Regions from separate parts of the Streptomyces sp. NPDC005551 genome, predicted to be linked through region 4. Evidence: riboswitches for the same ligand, from Rfam matches in the RefSeq annotation. Region 4 holds a riboswitch; each other region holds the start of a gene.
What was found. Region 4 has a riboswitch for thiamine pyrophosphate ahead of thiD (bifunctional hydroxymethylpyrimidine kinase/phosphomethylpyrimidine kinase). Riboswitches for the same ligand answer to the same signal wherever they lie in the genome.
Positions count from the first base shown of each region.

Region 1 (5,431 bases), on a different contig from region 4:
GGTCGCGGCCAGCGCCACGCTCGGCGACCTCGGCGAGTCCATGATCAAGCGGGATCTCGGCATCAAGGACATGGGCACGCTCCTGCCGGGGCACGGCGGCATCATGGACCGGCTGGACTCCCTCCTGCCGACGGCGCCCGTGGTGTGGCTGCTGCTGGTGCTGTTCGTGGGGTCCGGCTGACCTGCGGTCCCGGACGACGTCCGTGCGTCGTCGGCCCGCTGTCCCGTACCGGAGGGGCTCGCCGTCCACAGGGCGGCGAGCCCCTCTTCGTATGGACTGGCGGAATTCCCGGCGTCAGTCCATGCCGTACTCATGTGGGCGGCCGCCCTGCCATTCGACCCAGTCCGGGTCGTCCAGCAGCTCCCAGGCGTCCGGCAGTCCCGCGCGGCGCAGGAACTCCACCAGGTCGGCGTCACCGTGGGCGAGGCCGGCGGCCCGGGCGCGGATCGTCACCCGGCGCGCACCGGTGCCCGTCGCGGGATGCACGACGATGGGGGCGGTGCCCCTGTTCTCGGCAGAAGACGCTTTTTCGTACACAGGTTCGATTCTAGGCCCACGTGTACGTCTGACGACAGCGCCCCGTCGGAGGCAGGCGGTACCTGGTCGTGGGAGTCGCTGTTGCCAGTTACCTGTTGGGGCATCTCGCCTATCCCCTCAGTGCCCTCCTGGACAAGGTGGCACCGCGTTGGAACTGGACCGTCGAGAACGCTCGTCTTGAATTCGTGGCCAGAGTGCCCGAGGCCCGGGACCGACCCTTCGTGCGCACTGATCCGTCTCTGCTGTTGGCTGCGGTGGAACTCCACCACAAGGAGGCGGCGGGCGAGATCACTCGGCTGCAAGGCCTCGCGTTGATGCTGCGGAACTCGGCCCTGGCCCTGTTGTTCGCGCTCGTCGTCTCCGTGATCGAGCTCGTTGTGGGACCCGATCGCGTGCTGGCAGGAGGCTGTGCGGCATTGCTGCTCGTAGGCCTGACTGCCGCAATCAGACAAGGGCGCCGTGTGCGGCACTGGGACCGCCTGAAGACGTTGGAGATCTGCTTCTGGATCCCGGACATCGACGACAGATTCGGCTCCCAACCACCGGTGATCACAGGCCCGCACCCGCGCTCCTGACATGTGAGGGAGTGCTGCGTCCTCAGAGCGCTTCCTGCTTCAGCGGCCCACCGCTGACGATGACCATCCATGCCGCCCGCCGCTCAACCACGCGGTCACCGTGGCCCGGAGATGATCTGCGACACTGGAAGAGTTATGCCTGCACCCGGAGAACTTACTTTCGTCGCCCCGCGCGGAGCTCAGAAGCCGCCGCGGCACCTTGCCGATCTCACGCCCGCCGAGCGCAAAGAGGCGGTTGCCGCGATCGGTGAGAAGCCGTTTCGCGCCAAGCAGCTCTCGCAGCACTACTTCGCGCGGTTCGCGCACGACCCGGCGGAGTGGACGGACATTCCGGCCGCCTCGCGCGGGAAGCTCCAGGAAGCGCTTCTGCCCGACCTGATGTCCGTCGTCCGGCACATCAGCTGTGACGACGACACCACCCGCAAGACCCTGTGGCGGCTCTTCGACGGCACGCTCGTCGAGTCCGTGCTCATGCGTTACCCGGACCGGGTGACCATGTGCATCAGCTCGCAGGCGGGCTGCGGGATGAACTGCCCGTTCTGCGCCACCGGCCAGGCCGGTCTCGACCGGAACCTGTCGACGGGCGAGATCGTGCACCAGATCGTGGACGGGATGCGGGCCCTCAGGGACGGCGAGATCCCCGGCGGCCCGGCGCGGCTGAGCAACATCGTGTTCATGGGCATGGGCGAGCCGCTCGCCAACTACAAGCGCGTGGTCGGCGCCATCCGCGCGCTCACCGACCCCGAGCCCGACGGGCTGGGCCTCTCGCAGCGCGGCATCACCGTGTCGACCGTGGGCCTGGTGCCCGCCATCCACCGGTTCGCCGACGAGGGCTTCAAGTGCCGTCTCGCCATCTCCCTGCACGCGCCGGACGACGAGCTGCGCGACACCCTCGTCCCCGTCAACACGCGGTGGAAGGTGCGCGAGGTGCTGGACGCCGGCTGGGAGTACGCCGCCAAGTCGGGGCGCCGCGTCTCCATCGAGTACGCGCTCATCCGGGACATCAACGACCAGGCGTGGCGCGGTGACCGGCTCGGCCGGCTGCTCCGGGGCAAGCCGGTCCACGTGAACCTGATCCCGCTGAACCCGACGCCCGGTTCCAAGTGGACCGCCTCCCGTCCCGAGGACGAGAAGGCGTTCGTCGAGGCCATCGCGGCCCACGGCGTGCCGGTCACCGTCCGTGACACCCGCGGCCAGGAGATCGACGGAGCGTGCGGGCAGCTGGCGGCGTCCGAGCGGTAGACCCCGGCGGGCCGAGGTCCTCGGCCCGGCGGGCGGTAGGCTGACTCCCGTACGTACATCTTCATATTCCGACAGGGGAGCGCCACAGCGCTGAGAGTGCGGCACGGGCCGCAGACCCTCTGAACCTTGCCCAGGTCATTCTGGGTAGGAAGTTCGGTCATCACTCAAGCTGTTGCGCCCTGCCCGGGAACTCTCAGAGGTTCCCGGGCAGGGCCGCGTCTCTTCCTGGTCACTCCAGGAGGAATCCAGTGAGCACCACCGTGAAGTTCACAGCCGCGCTCGTGGCCACCGGGCTCGGGCTCGTCACGCTGTCCGCGTGCGGCTCGTCCGGCTCCGGCACCGACGCCGCCGACTCCAAGACCGTGACCCTGGTCGCCCACGACTCCTTCCTCGCTTCGAAGAGCGTGCTCAAGGAGTTCGAGAAGGAGTCCGGCTACCAGGTCAAGGTCCTCAAGGACGGCGACGCCGGGCAGGCCGTCAACAAGGCGATCCTCACCAAGGGCAACCCGCAGGGCGACGTCTTCTTCGGCGTCGACAACACCCTCCTGTCCCGCGCACTCGACAACGGGCTCTTCCAGTCTTACGAGCCCAAGGGCTCAGGCGCGGTCCTGCCCGAGTACCGGGCCGACCGGGACAAGCACCGGGTCACGCCCATCGACACCGGCGACATCTGCGTCAACTACGACAAGGCCTACTTCAGCGAGCACAAGCTGACCCCGCCCGACTCGTTCGACGACCTGGTCGAGCCGGCGTACAAGAACCTCCTCGTCACCGAGAACGCCTCCACGTCCTCGCCCGGTCTCGGCTTCCTCCTCGGGACGGCCGGGAAGTACGGGGACGGGGGCTGGCAGGACTACTGGAAGAAGCTCAAGGGCAACGGCGTCAAGGTCGTCGACGGCTGGGAGCAGGCCTACAACGAGGAGTTCTCCGGCTCCGCCGGCGGAAAGAAGGCCAAGGGCGACCGGCCGCTGGTCGTCTCCTACGCCTCCTCCCCGCCCGCCGAGGTGATCTACGCCGACCCGAAGCCGAAGACCGCGCCCACCGGCGTCGCCACCGGCACCTGCTTCCGGCAGGTCGAGTACGCGGGACTGCTCAGCAACGCCGGGAACACCAAGGGCGGCAAGGCACTCCTCGACTTCCTGGTCTCCAGGACGTTCCAGGAGGACATGCCGCTCAACATGTTCGTCTACCCGGTGGTCAAGGGCGCCCGGGTGCCCGCGGAGTTCACCCGGTTCGGCCCGCAGGCGAAGGACCCCGAGACCCTCGCCCCCGCCCGGATCGCCGAGCACCGTGACCAGTGGGTCAAGTCGTGGACCTCGCTCGTACTGAAGTAGCCCCGCGCCGGGGTCCCGGGAGGAGCGCGGCGGTGCGGCTCGGGCTGCTGGCCCTGCCCGTCGCGTTCTTCGCGGCCTTCTTCGCCTATCCGGTCGCGGCGATCGTCTCGCGCGGCCTGAGGACCGGGGGGAGCTGGCGGTTCGGCCGGATCGTGGACGTCGTGGCGCAGTCCGACGTACGGCACGTCCTGTGGTTCACCACCTGGCAGGCGCTCGCGTCGACCGCGCTCACGCTGCTGGTCGCGCTCCCCGGCGCGTACGTCTTCGCGCGCTTCGAGTTCAGGGGCAAGCAGGTGCTGCGGGCGGTGGTCACCGTCCCGTTCGTGCTGCCGACCGTCGTGGTCGGCACCGCCTTCCTTGCGCTGGTCGGCAGGGGCGGGCTGCTCGACGAGCTGTGGGGCGTACGCCTGGACACCACCGTGTGGGCGATCCTGCTCGCGCACGTCTTCTTCAACTACGCGGTCGTCGTGCGCACGGTCGGCGGGCTCTGGTCGCAGCTCGACCCGCGCCAGGAGGAGGCCGCCCGGATGCTCGGCGCCTCCCGGCTCACCGCCTGGCGCCGGATCACGCTCCCGGCGCTCGGTCCCGCCCTGGCCGCAGCCGCGCTCATGGTCTTCCTCTTCACCTTCACCTCCTTCGCCGTGGTGCGGATTCTCGGCGGCCCCGCCTTCTCCACCCTCGAAGTGGAGATCTACCGCCAGACCTCCGAGATCTTCGACCTCTCCACGGCCGCGGTGCTGACCCTCGTCCAGTTCGCAGCGGTCGGCGCGATCCTCGCCGTGCACGCCTGGACCGTACGGCGACGAGAGAGCGCCCTGCGCCTGGTGGACGCCTCCCTGACCGCGCGCAGACCGCGCGGGGCCGGGCAGTGGGCGCTGCTCGCCGGGGTCCTGGCCACCGTCGCGCTGCTGCTGGTGCTGCCGCTCGCCGTGCTGGTCCAGCGGTCCCTCGACACCCCCGGCGGCCACGGGTTCGCGTACTACAGGGCGCTGACGTCGGCGGACAGCGGCATGTTCCTGGTGGCGCCGATCGAGGCGATCGGCAACTCCCTTCAGTACGCGCTCGCGGCCACCGCCATCGCCGTGCTGATCGGCGGACTGGCCGCCGCCGCGCTCACCCGGCGCGCGGGACGGCTCGTCCGCGGCTTCGACGCGCTGCTGATGCTGCCGCTCGGGGTGTCCGCCGTGACGGTCGGCTTCGGGTTCCTGATCGCCCTGGACGAGCCGCCGCTGAATCTGCGTTCCTCGTGGATCCTGGTGCCGCTCGCGCAGGCGCTGGTCGGAGTCCCCTTCGTCGTCCGCACGATGCTGCCGGTACTGCGCGCGGTCGACGAGCGGCTGCGGGAGGCGGCTGCCGTGCTGGGGGCGTCGCCGTGGCGGGTGTGGCGCGAGGTCGACCTGCCGATGGTGCGGCGGGCGATGCTGGTCGCCGCCGGTTTCGCGTTCGCGGTGTCGCTCGGCGAGTTCGGGGCGACCGTCTTCATCGCGCGGCCCGACAACCCGACGCTGCCGGTGACCGTGGACCGTCTCCTCGGCCGTCCCGGCGACCTCAACTACGGCCAGGCCATGGCCCTTTCGACGATCCTCATGGCGGTGTGCGCGGTCGCGCTGCTGCTGCTGGAGCGCGTGCGCACCGACCGGACGGGGGAGTTCTGATGAGCGGGCTCACGACGGGGTACGACGCCCTGCTGCGGCTGGAGCGGGCGACCGTGCGCTTCGGCGGGCGGCCCGTGCTCGACGCCG
Region 1 covers NZ_JBIAJE010000012.1:123,664-129,094, reverse strand. Annotated here, with positions in the region: gene ACFYP4_RS30070 (phosphatidate cytidylyltransferase) at 1-181, shown strand, start outside; gene ACFYP4_RS30065 (hypothetical protein) at 296-538, opposite strand; gene ACFYP4_RS30060 (hypothetical protein) at 607-1,113, shown strand; gene rlmN (23S rRNA (adenine(2503)-C(2))-methyltransferase RlmN) at 1,249-2,355, shown strand; TPP riboswitch at 2,419-2,524, shown strand; gene ACFYP4_RS30050 (thiamine ABC transporter substrate-binding protein) at 2,604-3,689, shown strand; gene ACFYP4_RS30045 (ABC transporter permease) at 3,665-5,344, shown strand; gene ACFYP4_RS30040 (ABC transporter ATP-binding protein) at 5,344-5,431, shown strand, end outside.
Region 1: another riboswitch for thiamine pyrophosphate. It lies ahead of ACFYP4_RS30050 (thiamine ABC transporter substrate-binding protein); the one in region 4 lies ahead of thiD (bifunctional hydroxymethylpyrimidine kinase/phosphomethylpyrimidine kinase).

Region 2 (5,431 bases), on a different contig from region 4:
CCACCCGGCGCCGTCCGCCCCACCCGTGCGCGAGGAGCCCGGCTCCGCGGAGCCCGGCACGAGCGCGGTGGGGCTCGCCACCACCGTGGGGGAGGCCGCCGAGACGGCCGGAGCCGGTGCCATCGCCGTCGTCGCGGTACTCGCTCCCGTGCTCGCCGGGACGGCCGCGGTGATATTCCTGCTCGTGGGCTACCTCCTCAAGTTGCTCGATCCAGAGCCGGCTTTCGCCGGCACCCTCCTGACCACCGGGTGGGTCTTCGGCGCGGTCACGGCCGCCGCGATCCTGGTGGCCGCGGTGGGACTCCTGCTCACCGCGCTGCGCGACGGCGGCTCCTCACTCCAGGCCGACGACCGGGGCGAGGTGAACGAGGAGGTGGACCGGGCGGGGGACGCCTGGCGGGAGGCCCTGCTGGAGCGCGGCATCCTGCCGTTCCTCCGGGAGGCACTGGCCGGTACGGAGACGCCCGCCGTGCACCGCACGTCCCCGGAACGGACCAGCCGTATGCCCCACCTGGGCTACAACCGGCCGGGGTTCAGCAGCCCGGACGGCGGCCCCGCGGCCGGTCCCCGTCCGAGCTACAGCAGTCCGGACTTCTCCAGCCCGGACTTCGGAGGCCCGGAACACCAGCCGGAGTGACACCCGCCCGGGTGGCTCCCCGAAGCGGCGGTCCCGCCTGCGCCCCAGCGGGCCTGGATACCCGTCACGGAAACCGGCGGTGAGCCGCCGGCGGCGTCCCGCCGGGCGACCGCCCGTGGGACACCGCCGTGCCCTCGGCCGGCCGGGCTCAGTCCGCCAGCGGGAGATAGACCCGGTTGCCCGCCGCCGCGAACTCCTTGGACTTCTGCGCCATGCCCTCCTCGATCTCCGCCGGCGAACGCCCGTGCTCACGGCGGATGTCGTGCGAGATCTTCATGGAGCAGAACTTCGGCCCGCACATCGAGCAGAAGTGGGCCGTCTTGGCGGGCTCGGCCGGCAGCGTCTCGTCGTGGAACTCCCGCGCCGTGTCCGGATCGAGGGCCAGATTGAACTGGTCCTCCCACCGGAACTCGAAGCGGGCGTCGGACAGCGCGTCGTCCCACTCCTGCGCGCCCGGGTGCCCCTTGGCGAGGTCTGCCGCGTGAGCCGCGATCTTGTACGTGATGACGCCGGTCTTCACGTCGTCGCGGTTGGGCAGTCCGAGGTGCTCCTTGGGCGTGACGTAGCAGAGCATCGCCGTGCCCCACCAGGCGATCATCGCGGCACCGATGCCGGAGGTGATGTGGTCGTACGCCGGGGCGACGTCCGTCGTCAGCGGGCCGAGCGTATAGAACGGAGCTTCATCGCAGATCTCCTGCTGAAGGTCGATGTTCTCCTTGATCTTGTGCATGGGGACATGCCCCGGGCCCTCGATCATGGTCTGTACGTGAAAACGCTTCGCGACCCTGTTGAGTTCCCCGAGCGTCCTCAACTCCGCGAACTGCGCGGCGTCGTTGGCGTCGGCGATCGACCCGGGCCGCAGCCCGTCGCCGAGCGAGTACGTGACGTCGTAGGCGGCGAGAATCTCGCAGAGTTCCTCGAAGTTCTCGTAGAGGAAGCTCTCCTTGTGGTGCGCCAGGCACCAGGCCGCCATGATCGAGCCGCCCCGCGAGACGATGCCGGTCTTGCGGTTCGCGGTGAGCGGGACGTACTGCAGGCGCACGCCCGCATGGACCGTCATGTAGTCCACGCCCTGCTCGGCCTGCTCGATGACCGTGTCCTTGTAGATCTCCCAGGTGAGCTCCTCGGCACGGCCGTCGACCTTCTCCAGCGCCTGGTACAGCGGCACGGTGCCGATGGGTACGGGGGAGTTCCGCAGCACCCACTCACGGGTGGTGTGGATGTTGCGCCCGGTGGACAGGTCCATGACCGTGTCCGCGCCCCACTGGGTGGCCCAGGTCATCTTGTCCACCTCCTCCTCGATGGAGGACGTGACCGCCGAGTTGCCGATGTTGGCGTTCACCTTCACCAGGAACCTCTTGCCGATGATCATCGGCTCGATCTCCGGGTGGTTGACGTTCGCGGGCAGGACCGCCCGGCCGGCCGCGATCTCCTCGCGGACGACTTCGGGGTCGACGTTCTCGCGGACCGCCACGAACTCCATCTCGGGGGTGATCTCGCCGCGGCGGGCGTACGCGAGTTGCGTGACGGCCTCTCCGGGGCGCCCCCGGCGCGGCTGACGCGGCCGTCCGGGGAAGACCGCGTCCAGGTTGCGCAGCCCGCCGCGTGGTGAGGTGTGCTTGATGCCGTCGTCCTCGGGGCGCACGGCACGGCCCGCGTACTCCTCGGTGTCACCGCGCGCGATGATCCAGTTCTCGCGCAGCGGCGCCAGTCCCCTGCGTACGTCGGTGGCGACGGCCGGATCGGTGTACGGGCCGGAGGTGTCGTACAGCGTGACCGACTGCCCGTTCGTGAGGTGCACCTGACGGACCGGCACCCGCAGGTCGGGGCGCGAACCCTCGACGTACGCCTTGTGCCAGCCGATGGACTTCCCGGCCTCGCCGTTCGGGAGCGAGGCGGGTGCCCCGTCCGTCTGGCTGGAGACAGGCGTGCTTACGTCCTTGTTGGTCATGAGACCTACTCCCTACGCCGGCATTACCCGGTAACAGGTTCAGCGGTCGACGCAGCGATGTCCGTCCGCCGATGTTTCATGTGAAACATCGCTGAGACGAAGGTCAGCGCCCTCTCAGCCCGGTGCTCCGAGCTCCCGCGTGTGCAAAGGTGCCTCCACGCTAGCGTCATATCTGGCGCGGTGAACAGAGGGCCCCCTGCGTTCTTGCGATGATCGGTCGGTGACCACGACGCAGCAGCCCCCGTTCCCACCGTCCGACCCGCCGCACGGGCACGGCGCGGGCCCAGGAGCCAACCGCGGCCCTGGACACGCACCCGGGCACGGACCGGGTCCCGGTGACAGTTCCCGAAGCGGACGGGCGGGTGGCGGAAGCGGCCCGGCGTCAGGCGGCCCCAGCGGCCCGGACGGCGGGGGCGGCCCGGACGGGGGAGGCAGCCACGGGCCGGGCCACGGAGGTGGTCACGGCGGCGGCCACGGTCACTCGCACAGCCACGGACCCGCCGCCCCGGTCTCCCGGCATCTGCGCAAGGTCATCGCCGCGGTGCTGATCCCCTTCGCGGCCGCGGTCGTCGTGGGTCTCGTGGTGCTGTGGCCGGGCGGCGCGCCCTCGCACGAGCGCACGGGCGTCGGTTTCGACCGGCAGTCCCAGGAAGCCACGGTCACCAGGGTCGACAAGGTGGACTGCAAGTCCGTCAACGCCTCGGGAGACACCCCGACCGGTGACACCTCCACCGCCGAGGGCTCCTCCGCGCAGCAGCAGGCGACGGGCGACTGCAAGAAGGCGACGATCAGGATCGACACCGGCAAGGACAAGGGCCGCACCTTCACCGAGATCGTCCAGCCGGACCAGTCACGGCAGTTGCACCAGGGCGAGAAGGTCGTCGTCGCGTACGAACCCTCCGCGCCCGCGAACCTGCAGTACTCGGTCACCGACGTGAACCGCAAGTTCCCCATGGTGTTGCTCGCCGGGATCTTCGCGCTGGCCGTCGTGGTGGTGGGCCGGCTGCGCGGACTCATGGCGCTGGTCGCGCTGGCCGTGAGCTTTCTCATCCTGACGTCCTTCATCCTGCCCGCGATCCTGCAGGGCTCGAACCCGCTGGTCGTGGCGGTGGTCGGAGCCAGCGCGATCATGCTGATCGCGCTCTACATGTGTCACGGCCTGTCGGCACGCACCTCGGTCGCGGTGCTCGGCACGCTGCTCTCGCTGCTGCTGATCGGCGTACTCGGTTCGGGATTCATCGACTGGGCCGCACTGACCGGCAACGTGGACGACAACACGGGCCTGATCCACGGCCTGTATCCGTCCATCGACATGAGCGGCCTGCTGCTCGCGGGCGTCATCATCGGCTCGCTCGGTGTGCTCGACGATGTGACGGTCACCCAGACCTCCGCCGTCTGGGAACTGCACCAGGCGGACCCGACCCTGGGCTGGCGCGGGCTGTACCGGGCGGGCATCCGGATCGGCCGCGACCACATCGCCTCCGTCGTCAACACCCTGGTACTGGCGTACGCGGGCGCGGCCCTGCCCCTGCTGCTGCTCTTCTCGATCGCTCAGAGCAGCGTCGGCACGGTCGCCAACAGCGAGCTGGTGGCGGAGGAGATCGTGCGCACCCTGGTCGGCTCGATCGGTCTGGTGGCCGCGGTCCCGGTGACCACCGCCCTGGCCGCTCTGGTCGTCTCCGCGGACCGCAGGGAGACCGCGGGGACCACGGCACCCGCAGGTGTCAAAACCCCGGCGCGCAACAGGAAGGGCCGGCGCCGCAAGCACTGAGGGGTGAGGAAGCCGTACTTCTCCCGGAAAGGTCCGAGGGCGCTTCAGCCCGCGCTCTGCTCCTCCGCCAGGATGCGGTCGAGGGCCTCGTCGAGATGGGTGTCGAAGTCGGCGAGGGAACACTCCTGCCCCAGGGGCACCAGCTTGTCCGTACGGTCGAGAAAGGCCACGAGCGGGGCGGCGCCCGACCGGAACAGCGCGTGGTCGCAGCCGACCTGAAGCCGGATCAGCACCTCGCCGAACGCCTCGGGGTCGGCCGGGGCGATGTGCACGTCCCCGTCACCGCACGGCCGCCCCACGCCGTCGATCAGGAGCTCCCGCCCGAACGCCCAGGTCACCGGAGCATCACCGGGCAGATGAAAGGTCAGCCGCACGGCGAAGGGATCACAGGTCTCATAGCGGAGCTCCACCGGAATGCGGAACGAGAGCTCCTCCGAGACGAGAAAGCTCATCATGACCTCTGCCTGCACCGACTCGCGCATCGTCAACCCCGTCATTTGCCGCCGACTGGCCAGGAATCATCCTCCTGACACCGCTGGCATCTTGCTCACCGTACACGGCATATCACAAGGAGTGAGTTTTCAGATGCTGATAGAGATCGTCAGCGCCCCCAGCATCCGGCCGATCTCGGCCTGGAGTTGCCGGGCTGTCGGCAGCAGCCGCTCGACCTGATGAAAGGGCAGGGAAATGGCCACGGTCCCGGCGGTTGCCCCGGCGGTGATGGGGAGCGCCGCACACACCGTCCCCAGGGCGTATTCCTGCCGCTCGACGATCGGTTCCATCCGCCCCGTCCTTTCCAGGCGGCGCAACAGGGTGCGTTCGTCACGCACCGTGTTCGGAGTGATGGACTGCACCGGGTAGCGGTCGAGGTGGTCCCGCCGAGCCCCCCCGTCCAGTTGGGACAGCAGGCACTGGCCGATCGCGTGGGCGTGCCCGGTCTCCCGGAAGTCCGCCCACTCCGCGACCGCCGGGCTGCCCGGGGTGTCGGCGACGGACACGACCTCGATCTCACCGTCGCGGTAGACGGCGTAGTAGACGGGTACGCCGAGGGCTTCGCTCCATCGGGCCAGCG
Region 2 covers NZ_JBIAJE010000004.1:192,332-197,762, forward strand. Annotated here, with positions in the region: gene ACFYP4_RS13205 (hypothetical protein) at 1-637, shown strand, start outside; gene thiC (phosphomethylpyrimidine synthase ThiC) at 786-2,588, opposite strand; TPP riboswitch at 2,581-2,737, opposite strand; gene ACFYP4_RS13215 (YibE/F family protein) at 2,809-4,359, shown strand; gene ACFYP4_RS13220 (SsgA family sporulation/cell division regulator) at 4,404-4,841, opposite strand; gene ACFYP4_RS13225 (helix-turn-helix domain-containing protein) at 4,941-5,431, opposite strand, start outside.
Region 2: another riboswitch for thiamine pyrophosphate. It lies ahead of thiC (phosphomethylpyrimidine synthase ThiC); the one in region 4 lies ahead of thiD (bifunctional hydroxymethylpyrimidine kinase/phosphomethylpyrimidine kinase).

Region 3 (5,431 bases), on a different contig from region 4:
AGCATCGATCTTTGCGTCAATCTCGGTCACGGGACAAGCCTGCCATCTGGGACCGACAGTCGGAAGCCGGGCCCGTCCGACCTGGGGAGGGGGGCCGGGGCGACCGGGACGTCATCGGCTACGCCGCGGCCGTCTTCAGCGGCTTCGACGGGTCCGTCAGGGCGGCCGCGTCCATCGGTGTGCCCGCCTCGATGAGTTTGCGTCCCTGGGCCAGGTCCCGGGGCCGGCCCACCGCGAGCAGGGCGACCAGGCGGTCCTCGCGCAGCCAGCACACCGTCCATGCGGCGCCCGACGGGTCGCCGCGCCACAGGGTGGTGTCGGCGGACGCGTGGTGGCCCGCGTACTGCACGAAGCGCCCGAACTGCTCGGACCAGAAGTACGGCACTGGGTCGTACACCGCGGGGGTCTCGCCGATGATGTTCGCCGCCACCGTGCGCGGTCCCTGGAGGGCGTTGTCCCAGTGGTGGACCAGCAGGCGCCCCTCGTACCGACCCGAGGGGAAGGAGGCGCAGTCGCCGACGGCGTAGACGTCGGGCGCGGAGGTGCGCAGGTGCGCGTCGGCCACGATCTCGCCGTGGGCGCCGAGCCCGATGCCGGAGCCGGTGAGCCAGCCGGTCGCGGGGCGGGCCCCGATGCCGACGACGACCGCGCCCGCGGGCACCCGCGAGCCGTCGTCGAGGACGACGGCGCCGGGCTCGACGCGCTCCACGCGCGCGTGCGTGCGCAGCGCGGCTCCGCTGTCGGCGTACCAGGCCGCCATGGGCGCGGCGACCTCGGGAGGCAGCGCCCCGGCCAGCGGACGGTCGGCGGCCTCGACGACGGTCACCGCGCAGCCGGCCTCGCGCGCCGCGGTCGCGAACTCGGCGCCGATCCAGCCCGCGCCGACGACCACGATGTCGTGCTGCTCGGCGAGGACCGGGCGCAGCCGCTCGGCGTCGTCCAGGGTGCGCAGCAGATGGACTCCGGGGACGCCCTCCGTGCCGGGCAGCCGGATCGGTTCCGCTCCGGTCGCGAGGACCAGGACGTCGTACCGCACGGGACCTTCGGCGGTGTCCAGCTCGTGGTCCGCGGGGCGCACTCCGAGCACCTCGCAGCCGAGGCGCAGCCCGATGCCGAGCGCCTCGAAGTCGACGTCGAAGGCGGAGCCCTCGGCCTTGCCGAGCAGCACCGCCTTGGACAGCGGCGGCCTGTCGTACGGCTGGTGCGGCTCCGCGCCGATCAGCGTCACCGTGCCGGCGAAACCCTGTTCGCGCAGGGCGACCGCGGTCTGCACCCCGGCCATGCCCGCGCCCACGACGACGACCCGCCGCTCCGTGCGTTCCTCGGCCCGCGTCTGCTCGCTCACCTGATCACCATAGATACCTGACGTCCCGTCAGTCATCGGGTGTGCGGGGTGATCTCCTCCACCACGCTGGTCCCGCTGCCCTCCTGCGACTCCCACTGCCAGCTCTCCTCAAGCCGTACCCGTCCGTCGGCCAGCTCGACGACCGAGGACACGCAGTGCCCGGAAGAGGTCGTTCCGTCGTGCTTCAGCTGCACGTACCGGAAGTCGAGGCGGTCACCCTCACGCCTACCCACGAGATGACCTCGTACGACATCCCCGCCCGAGTACTCGGCCCAGATCTCCCCGTTCCGCTCGTGGTAGGTGAACCGGGTGCGGGTGCCGACCTGGCCCGGCGCCTGGTCGGCGACCGGGGCGAGGACGAGGCCGTCGAGCGAGCGGGCCATGGTGGGGAACTCCTCTACTGGGGTCCGGGGCGACGGGCTAGGGTGGCCAACGTAAAGCACACGCGGGAGCCCGGACGCACCGGGCTGAGAGGGAGGCTGGGCGGCCTCCGACCGTACGAACCTGATCCGGGTCATGCCGGCGAAGGGAGGGGCTGGACGCCCATGTCGCGTATGTCGCACGCCGCGCCCACCGCACCGGGGTCCGCGGGGATCCCGGACGTCCTCGTCGTGGGCGGCGGCATCATCGGGCTGGTGACCGCCTGGCGGGCCGCACAGCGGGGGCTCAGCACCGCGGTCGTCGACCCCGAGCCGGGCGGCGGAGCCGCGCAGGTGGCCGCGGGCATGCTGGCCGCCGTCACCGAACTGCACTACGGCGAGCAGACCCTGCTGAGCCTCAACCTGGCCTCCGCGCGCCGCTATCCGGACTTCGTGGCCGAGCTGACCGAGGTGACCGGCCTCGACCCCGGTTACCGCAGGTGCGGCACACTCGCCGTCGCGCTGGACGCCGACGACCGCGCGCACCTGCGCGAACTGCACGCCCTCCAGCAGCGGTCGGGTCTGGAGTCGGAGTGGCTCAGCGGTCGCGACTGCCGCCGTCTGGAGCCGATGCTCGCCCCGGGCGTGCGCGGCGGGCTGCGGGTGGACGGGGACCACCAGGTCGACCCGCGCCGGCTCGCCGCCGCCCTGGTCGCGGCCTGCGAGCGGGCCGGAGTGGTCCTCCACCGCACCTGGGCCGAGCACCTGACCGTCGTACGGGGCCGGGCCGCCGGGGTGCTCACCCGCGACGGCACGGCCCTCGCGGCCGGCCAGGTGGTCCTCGCCGCGGGCAGCCTCAGCGGACGGCTGGCGGGCGTCCCCGACGACCTGCTGCCGCCGGTGCGTCCCGTGAAGGGGCAGGTGCTGCGGCTGACCGTACCGGAGCGGTACGCGCCGTTCCTGAGCCGGACCGTGCGCGCCGTCGTGCGCGGCAGTCACGTCTACCTGGTGCCCCGCGAGAGCGGTGAGCTGGTCGTGGGCGCCACCAGCGAGGAACTTGGCTGGGACACCACGGTCACCGCGGGCGGCGTGTACGAGCTGCTGCGCGACGCGCACGAACTGGTCCCCGGGATCACCGAGCTGCCGCTGACCGAGACGCGCGCCGGACTGCGCCCCGGCTCGCCGGACAACGCGCCGCTGCTCGGCCCGACCGGGCTCGACGGCCTGTCGCTGGCCACCGGCCACTACCGCAACGGCGTGCTGCTCACGCCGGTCACCGGCGACGCCATGGCGCACGTCCTCACCACCGGTGAACTCCCGGACGAGGCACGCCCCTTCACCCCCGAACGCTTCAGCACGGCCCGTACGGAGCAGCCCGCATGAACATCCACGTCAACGGGGAACCGCGGCACGTCACCCCGGGCATCGCACTCGACGCGCTCGTCGCGACCCTCACCGCGGCCCCCTCCGGGGTCGCGGCCGCCCTGAACGAGACCGTCGTCCCCCGCACCCGGTGGGCCGCGACGGCCCTCGCCGAGGGAGACCGCGTCGAAGTCCTCACCGCCGTCCAAGGAGGCTGACCCCATGGCCGACGACCCCTTCGTCCTCGGTGGTACGTCCTACTCGTCCCGCCTGATCATGGGCACCGGCGGCGCCCCCAGCCCGGACGTGCTGGAGCGCTCCCTGGCGGCCTCCGGCACGGAACTGACGACGGTGGCGATGCGCCGGGTGAACCCACGGGCCCACGGCTCGGTGCTGTCCGTGCTCGACCGGCTCGGCATCCGCGTCCTGCCGAACACGGCGGGCTGCTTCACCGCGGGCGAGGCCGTCCTGACCGCCCGGCTGGCCCGCGAGGCCCTCGGCACCGACCTGGTCAAGCTGGAGGTCATCGCCGACGAGCGCACCCTGCTGCCGGATCCGATCGAGCTGCTGGACGCCGCCGAGACGCTGGTCGACGACGGCTTCACCGTGCTGCCCTACACGAACGACGACCCCGTGCTGGCGCGCAGGCTGGAGGACGTCGGCTGCGCCGCGATCATGCCGCTGGGCTCGCCCATCGGCTCCGGCCTCGGGATCCGCAACCCGCACAACTTCCAGCTGATCGTGGAGCACGCGCGCGTGCCGGTCATCCTGGACGCGGGAGCCGGTACGGCCTCGGACGCCGCGCTCGCCATGGAGCTGGGGTGCGCGGGTGTGATGCTCGCCTCAGCCGTGACCCGGGCCCAGGAGCCGGTGCTGATGGCCGGCGCCATGCGGCACGCGGTCGAGGCGGGGCGGCTGGCGTACCGGGCGGGCCGTATCCCGCGCAGGCACTTCGCCGAGGCGTCCTCCCCGGTCCAGGGGCGTGCGCGGCTGGATCCCGAGCGCCCCGCCTTCTGACGCGGGGGCCGTCCACCCTCGCGTCCGCGAGGCCGCTCAACAGTCACAGGTCTGCTGCATTCCGCCCCCGGAACGGGCGGACCGGGTGGGCCCGACAGTGGCGGCTCGTAGACTCACCTGCGTGGATACGACCCTTCAGGACCCGCTTGTCGGGCAGGTGCTCGACGGCCGCTACCGCGTCGACGCGCGGATCGCGGTCGGCGGGATGGCCACGGTCTACCGTGCCCTGGACACCCGCCTGGACCGCGTGCTCGCGCTCAAGGTGATGCACCCCACGCTGGCCGCCGACGGCTCCTTCGTCGAGCGGTTCATCCGGGAGGCCAAGTCCGTGGCCCGGCTCGCCCACCCGAACGTGGTGCAGGTCTTCGACCAGGGGACGGACGGGTCGTACGTCTACCTGGCCATGGAGTACGTCGCCGGGTGCACCCTGCGTGACGTGCTGCGCGAGCGCGGGGCGCTGCAGCCGCGGGCCGCGCTCGACATCCTGGAGCCGGTGCTCGCCGCACTCGGCGCCGCACACCGCGCGGGGTTCGTGCATCGCGACATGAAGCCGGAGAACGTGCTCATAGGGGACGACGGCCGGGTCAAGGTGGCGGACTTCGGTCTCGTCCGGGCCGTGGACACGGTGACGAGCACCACGGGGTCCGTCCTCGGCACCGTCTCCTATCTCGCCCCCGAGCAGATGGAGCACGGCACGGCAGACCCCCGCGTCGACGTGTACGCGTGCGGCGTCGTGTTCTACGAGATGCTCACCGGCGACAAGCCGCACTCCGGCGGCTCCCCCGCCCAGGTGCTCTACCAGCACCTGAACGCGGACGTGCCGCCGCCGTCGGCCGCCGTGCCGGGGCTGCCGCCGGCCCTCGACGACGTGGTCGCCTCGGCTGCCGCCCGCAACCCCGAGGCGCGCCCCTACGACGCGGTGGCGATGCTCGCGCAGGTGCTGGAGGCGCGGGGCGGGCTGAGCCCCGAGCAGCTGGACGCCGTACCGCCGAAGGCCGTGGCCGCGGACCACGACAACGCCGAGGACCGGACGAGCGTGATCCCGCGCTCGCTGTCCGGGCAGCGGCCGCTGCCGGTGAACGAGGACGAGGACGCGCTGAACCGGACCAGCCGCTTCGAGAGTCCGCCGGTCCCGCCGCCGCGGCGCGGGACGCGGCCCCGGCGCGGCGTGTTCGCGATCGTCGCGGCCGTACTGCTGGTGCTCGGCGTCGGTGCGGGCGTCTGGTACATCAACTCCGGCCAGTTCACCAAGGTCCCGCCCGTGCTGGAGAAGACCGAGGCGCAGGCGCGGGACCGGCTCGAGGCGGCCGGCCTGGACGTCGACAAGGTCGAGCGCGACTTCAGCGAC
Region 3 covers NZ_JBIAJE010000017.1:42,292-47,722, reverse strand. Annotated here, with positions in the region: gene ACFYP4_RS33485 (Rv2175c family DNA-binding protein) at 1-30, opposite strand, end outside; gene ACFYP4_RS33480 (NAD(P)/FAD-dependent oxidoreductase) at 119-1,345, opposite strand; gene ACFYP4_RS33475 (hypothetical protein) at 1,378-1,728, opposite strand; TPP riboswitch at 1,781-1,893, shown strand; gene thiO (glycine oxidase ThiO) at 1,891-3,087, shown strand; gene thiS (sulfur carrier protein ThiS) at 3,084-3,284, shown strand; gene ACFYP4_RS33460 (thiazole synthase) at 3,289-4,083, shown strand; gene pknB (Stk1 family PASTA domain-containing Ser/Thr kinase) at 4,205-5,431, shown strand, end outside.
Region 3: another riboswitch for thiamine pyrophosphate. It lies ahead of thiO (glycine oxidase ThiO); the one in region 4 lies ahead of thiD (bifunctional hydroxymethylpyrimidine kinase/phosphomethylpyrimidine kinase).

Region 4 (5,431 bases):
CACCGACGTGGACGAACTCGTCCGGGCCGCGGAGGACGTCGGGTTCCCGGTGTTCGTCAAGGCGGTCGCGGGCGGTGGCGGCCGCGGCATGCGCCGCGTCGAGGACCCCGCCCAGCTCGGCGAGTCCATCGAGGCCGCGTCGCGCGAGGCCGCCTCCGCGTTCGGTGACCCGACGGTCTTCCTGGAGAAGGCGGTCATCGAGCCCCGGCACATCGAGGTGCAGATCCTCGCCGACGGGCAGGGCAACGTCATCCACCTGTTCGAGCGCGACTGCTCGGTGCAGCGCCGCCACCAGAAGGTGATCGAGCTGGCCCCCGCGCCGAACCTGGACCCGGCGTTGCGCGAACGTATCTGCGCCGACGCCGTGCGGTTCGCCCGGGAGATCGGCTACCGCAACGCGGGCACCGTGGAGTTCCTCCTCGACCGCGACGGCAATCACGTCTTCATCGAGATGAACCCGCGCATCCAGGTCGAGCACACGGTGACCGAGGAGGTCACCGACGTCGACCTCGTGCAGGCCCAGCTGCGCATCGCCTCCGGTGAGACCCTGGCCGACCTCGGCCTCTCCCAGGAGACCGTCACCCTGCACGGCGCCGCCCTCCAGTGCCGTATCACCACCGAGGACCCGGCCAACGGCTTCCGCCCGGACACCGGCCGGATCAGCGCCTACCGCTCGCCCGGCGGCTCCGGGATCCGGCTGGACGGCGGCACCACCCACGCCGGTACGGAGATCAGCGCCCACTTCGACTCGATGCTGGTCAAGCTCACCTGCCGGGGCCGTGACTTCGACACCGCGATCGGCCGGGCCCGGCGGGCCGTCGCCGAGTTCCGCATCCGCGGCGTGGCCACGAACATCCCGTTCCTCCAGGCCGTGCTCGACGACCCGGACTTCCGGGGCGGCCGGGTCACGACCTCGTTCATCGAACAGCGTCCGCACCTGCTCACGGCACGGCACTCCGCCGACCGCGGCACGAAACTGCTCACCTATCTCGCCGACGTCACCGTGAACAAGCCGCACGGTGAACGGCCCGAGCTGGTCGACCCCACCACCAAGATCCCGGCCGTGCCGGCCGGGGAACCGCCCGCCGGCTCCCGGCAGCGGCTCGCCGAGCTGGGCCCCGACGGCTTCGCCCGGTGGCTGCGCGCGTCACCGGCCATCGGCGTCACCGACACCACGTTCCGCGACGCACACCAGTCGCTGCTCGCCACCCGCGTCCGCACCAAGGACATGCTCGCCATCGCCCCCGTGGTGGCCAGGACCCTGCCCGAACTGCTGTCCCTGGAGTGCTGGGGCGGCGCCACCTACGACGTCGCGCTCCGCTTCCTCGCCGAGGACCCCTGGGAACGCCTGGCCGCACTGCGCGAGGCGGTGCCGAACATCTGCCTGCAGATGCTGCTGCGCGGCCGCAACACGGTGGGCTACACGCCGTACCCGACGGAGGTGACCGACGCGTTCGTGCAGGAGGCGGCAGCCACCGGCATCGACATCTTCCGGATCTTCGACGCGCTGAACGACGTCGGACAGATGCGGCCCGCCATCGACGCCGTACGGGAGACCGGAACGGCCGTCGCCGAGGTCGCCCTGTGCTACACCTCCGACCTGTCCGACCCGTCCGAGCGGCTGTACACCCTGGACTACTACCTCCGCCTGGCCGAGCAGATCGTCGAGGCGGGCGCCCACGTCCTCGCCGTCAAGGACATGGCGGGCCTGCTGCGCGCCCCGGCCGCCGCCACCCTCGTGTCGGCGCTGCGCCGCGAGTTCGACCTGCCGGTGCACATCCACACCCACGACACCGCGGGCGGCCAGCTCGCCACCTACCTCGCCGCGATCCAGGCCGGGGCGGACGCGGTCGACGGAGCGGTGGCGTCCATGGCCGGGACCACCTCCCAGCCGTCGCTGTCGGGCATCGTCGCCGCGACCGACTACTCGGAGCGGCCGACCGGGCTGAGCCTGCGGGCCGTGGGCGAGCTGGAGCCGTACTGGGAGAGCGTCCGCAAGATCTACGCGCCCTTCGAGGCGGGCCTCGCCTCGCCGACGGGACGGGTCTACCACCACGAGATCCCCGGCGGGCAGCTGTCCAACCTGCGCACGCAGGCCGTCGCGCTGGGCCTCGGCGACCGCTTCGAGGAGATCGAGGCGATGTACGCCGCCGCCGACCGGATCCTCGGCCACCTGGTGAAGGTCACCCCGTCGTCGAAGGTGGTCGGCGACCTCGCCCTCCACCTGGTGGGCGCCGGCGTCGACCCGGCGGACTTCGAGGCCCGCCCGGACCGGTTCGACATCCCGGACTCCGTCATCGGCTTCCTCCGCGGCGAGCTGGGCAATCCGCCCGGCGGATGGCCCGAGCCGTTCCGCACCCGGGCGCTGGAGGGCCGTGCCGCGCCGAAGCCCCGGGAGGAGCTGACCGCGGACGACCGCGACGGTCTGGCGAAGGACCGGCGGGCGACGCTCAACCGGCTGCTGTTCCCCGGGCCGACCCGCGAGTTCCAGACGCACCGGCAGACCTACGGCGACACCAGCGTGCTGGACAGCAAGGACTTCTTCTACGGGCTGCGTCCGGGCAAGGAGTACGCGGTCGACCTCGAACCGGGCGTCCGGCTGCTCATCGAGCTGGAGGCCGTGGGCGAGGCCGACGAACGCGGCATGCGCACCGTGATGTCGGCGCTGAACGGCCAGCTGAGGCCGATCCAGGTGCGCGACGCCGCCGTCTCCTCCGACATCCCGGCCACGGAGAAGGCCGACCGTGCCGACCCCGGACACGTCGCCGCGCCGTTCGCGGGAGTGGTGACGCTCGCCGTCGCCGAGGGGGACGAGGTCGAGGCCGGTGCCACGGTGGCCACCATCGAGGCGATGAAGATGGAGGCCGCGGTCACCGCCTCCAGGAGCGGCACGGTGTCGCGGCTGGCCATCAACCGCATCCAGCAGGTGGAGGGCGGCGACCTGCTCGTGGAGATCGCCTGACGTTCCGCCTGCCCGGCCGGCGGAGGCTGCCGTCCGTCACCGGCGCACGCGCGCGGTGACGCGGTGCGCCGGCTCCGGGTCCCGCCCGGCCGGACCGCGGCCGACCGGACCCGGGGGCGGGCGAGGCCGACGGGACCCGGAGCCGTGGACGGCGCGGCTCCGGCTATCCTGTGCGGCGTACCGGACACGGGGTGCCCCGCACGGGGCTGAGATCACACCCGTCGAACCTGAACCAGTTCGCACTGGCGGAGGGATGTCTCATGTCGTTGCCGCGTGCCCGTGGCGAGGCGGCCGTCGCAGGCCCGCAGCGGGTCTCCCCGGGGCGGATGGCCGCCGCCCCCGCCGGACCGTCCGCCGTACCGGCCCGCGTCCTGACCGTCGCCGGATCGGACTCCGGCGGCGGTGCGGGCATCCAGGCCGACCTGAAGACGATGCTCGCGCTCGGCGCACACGGGATGAGCGTGCTCACCGCGGTCACCGCGCAGAACTCCGTCGGTGTCCAGGGCGCCTGGGAGCTTCCGTCCGAGGCGGTGCGGGCGCAGTACCGCAGCGTCGTCGACGACATCGGCGTGCAGGCGGTGAAGACCGGGATGCTGGCCTCGCCCGAACTCGTCGCCACCGTCGCCGGGTTGCTCGCCGACACCGCCGCACCCGTGGTCGTGGACCCCGTGAGCGTGTCCAAGCACGGCGACCGGCTGCTCGCGGACGAGGCGCTGGACGCCGTACGCTCCGTGCTGCTGCCGGTCGCGACGGTGGCGACGCCCAACCTGGACGAGACGGCGCAGCTCACCGGCGTCCGCGTGACGGACGAGCGGGGCATGTCCGAGGCCGCGGAGCGACTGCTGTCCTACGGGCCGCGCTGGGTCCTGGTCAAGGGCGGGCATCTGCCGGGCGAGGCCGTGGACCTGCTCACGGACGGCACCGAGACGCACTGGCTGCGCGCCCCCCGCCACGACAACCGGCATACGCACGGCACCGGTTGCACCCTGGCCTCGGCCGTCGCCGTGGGGCTGGCGCAGGGGCGGCCGGTGCCCGAGGCGGTGCGGCTCGCGAAGGACTACGTCACGGGCGCGATAGCGGCGGGGTTCCCGCTGGGCGCCGGCCTCGGCCCGGTCGACCACGGCTGGCGGCTGCGCGCGGCCCGCTGAGCCGCCGAACGGGACCGGGCGTACGGGGGCCCTGTCCGGGGCCGTCCGGAGACCCCCGTGGCGCCGAACGGGTGGACTCGCAGGAACGCGTACCGGACGAGGGGGGTGCCCCGGGGAGCGGATGGTGACGTTGCCACCCGAACCCTGACCAGGAAGAGGAGTCCCGTGCGACGTACCCCCTCCCGCCGCCTGTTCGCCGCATCCCTGCTGGTGGCGTCCGTCCTGGCGCCCATGACGGCGATTCCCGCCGCCGCCGATCACGTCGTGGCCGTCGGCCGGCACGACGAGGACAGGACCCCGCCGGACGGCCTCGGCCGCAAACTCACCGCGCGGCTGGACAAGGCCGTCGAGAAGGTCCGCCGCGAGGCAGGCATCCCCGGGGTCGTCGTCGGACTGTGGATGCCCGGCAAGGGGAACTACGTCCGCGCGACCGGAGTCGCCGACACCGGGACCGGCGAGCCGATGAGCACCCGCCAGTTCATCCGGATCGGCAGCGAGACCAAGACCTTCACGGTCACCGCGCTGCTCGAACTGGTCGACGACGGCCGGATCGGACTGGACGACCCGATCTCCGAGTACATCGACGGCGTGCCGAACGGCGACCACATCACCCTCAGGCATCTGGCCGGGATGCGCAGCGGTCTGTTCCCGTACAGCGCCGACCCGGACTTCGAGCACGATCTGCTGAGCGACCCGAGCCGTTCGTTCACCCCGGAGGAGTTGCTCGCGTACGGCTACCGGCACGACAACACCTTCGCACCGGGGACGCAGTTCCAGTACTCCAACAGCAACCTCGTGCTCCTCGGCCTGGTGATCGAGAAGGTCAGCGGCCACCGCCTCGGCGACTTCATCGAGAAGCGGGTCGTGCGGCCGGCCCGCCTGCGCCACACGCTGTTCCCCGAGGACCACGAGTTCCCCGAGCCGCACGCGCGCGGCTACACCGACCAGACGCTCAGCGGTGAGGTGGAGGACTCCACGGACTGGAACCCCAGCTGGGCCTGGGCCGCCGGGCAGATGATCTCGGACCTGCGCGACCTGCGCCGCTGGGCGAAGATCGTGGCGACCGGTGAACTGCTCAGTCCGAAGACCCAGGCGCAACGGCTCAAAACGCTGCCGATCGGCCACCCCGGGACGAGCTACGGCCTCGGCATCTTCAAGTCGGGCGGCTGGCTCGGGCACAACGGCTCCATCCCGGGCTACGAGACGGTGACCGTCTACCTGCCGTCGAAGAAGGCCACCCTGGTGGTGATGATCAACACCGACATCCTCGTCGGAGAGCAGGAGCCGTCCTCGCTCGTCGCCCGGGTGGTCACCGAGATCG
Region 4 covers NZ_JBIAJE010000003.1:759,554-764,984, reverse strand. Annotated here, with positions in the region: gene ACFYP4_RS11675 (pyruvate carboxylase) at 1-2,962, shown strand, start outside; TPP riboswitch at 3,140-3,233, shown strand; gene thiD (bifunctional hydroxymethylpyrimidine kinase/phosphomethylpyrimidine kinase) at 3,289-4,110, shown strand; gene ACFYP4_RS11665 (serine hydrolase domain-containing protein) at 4,276-5,431, shown strand, end outside.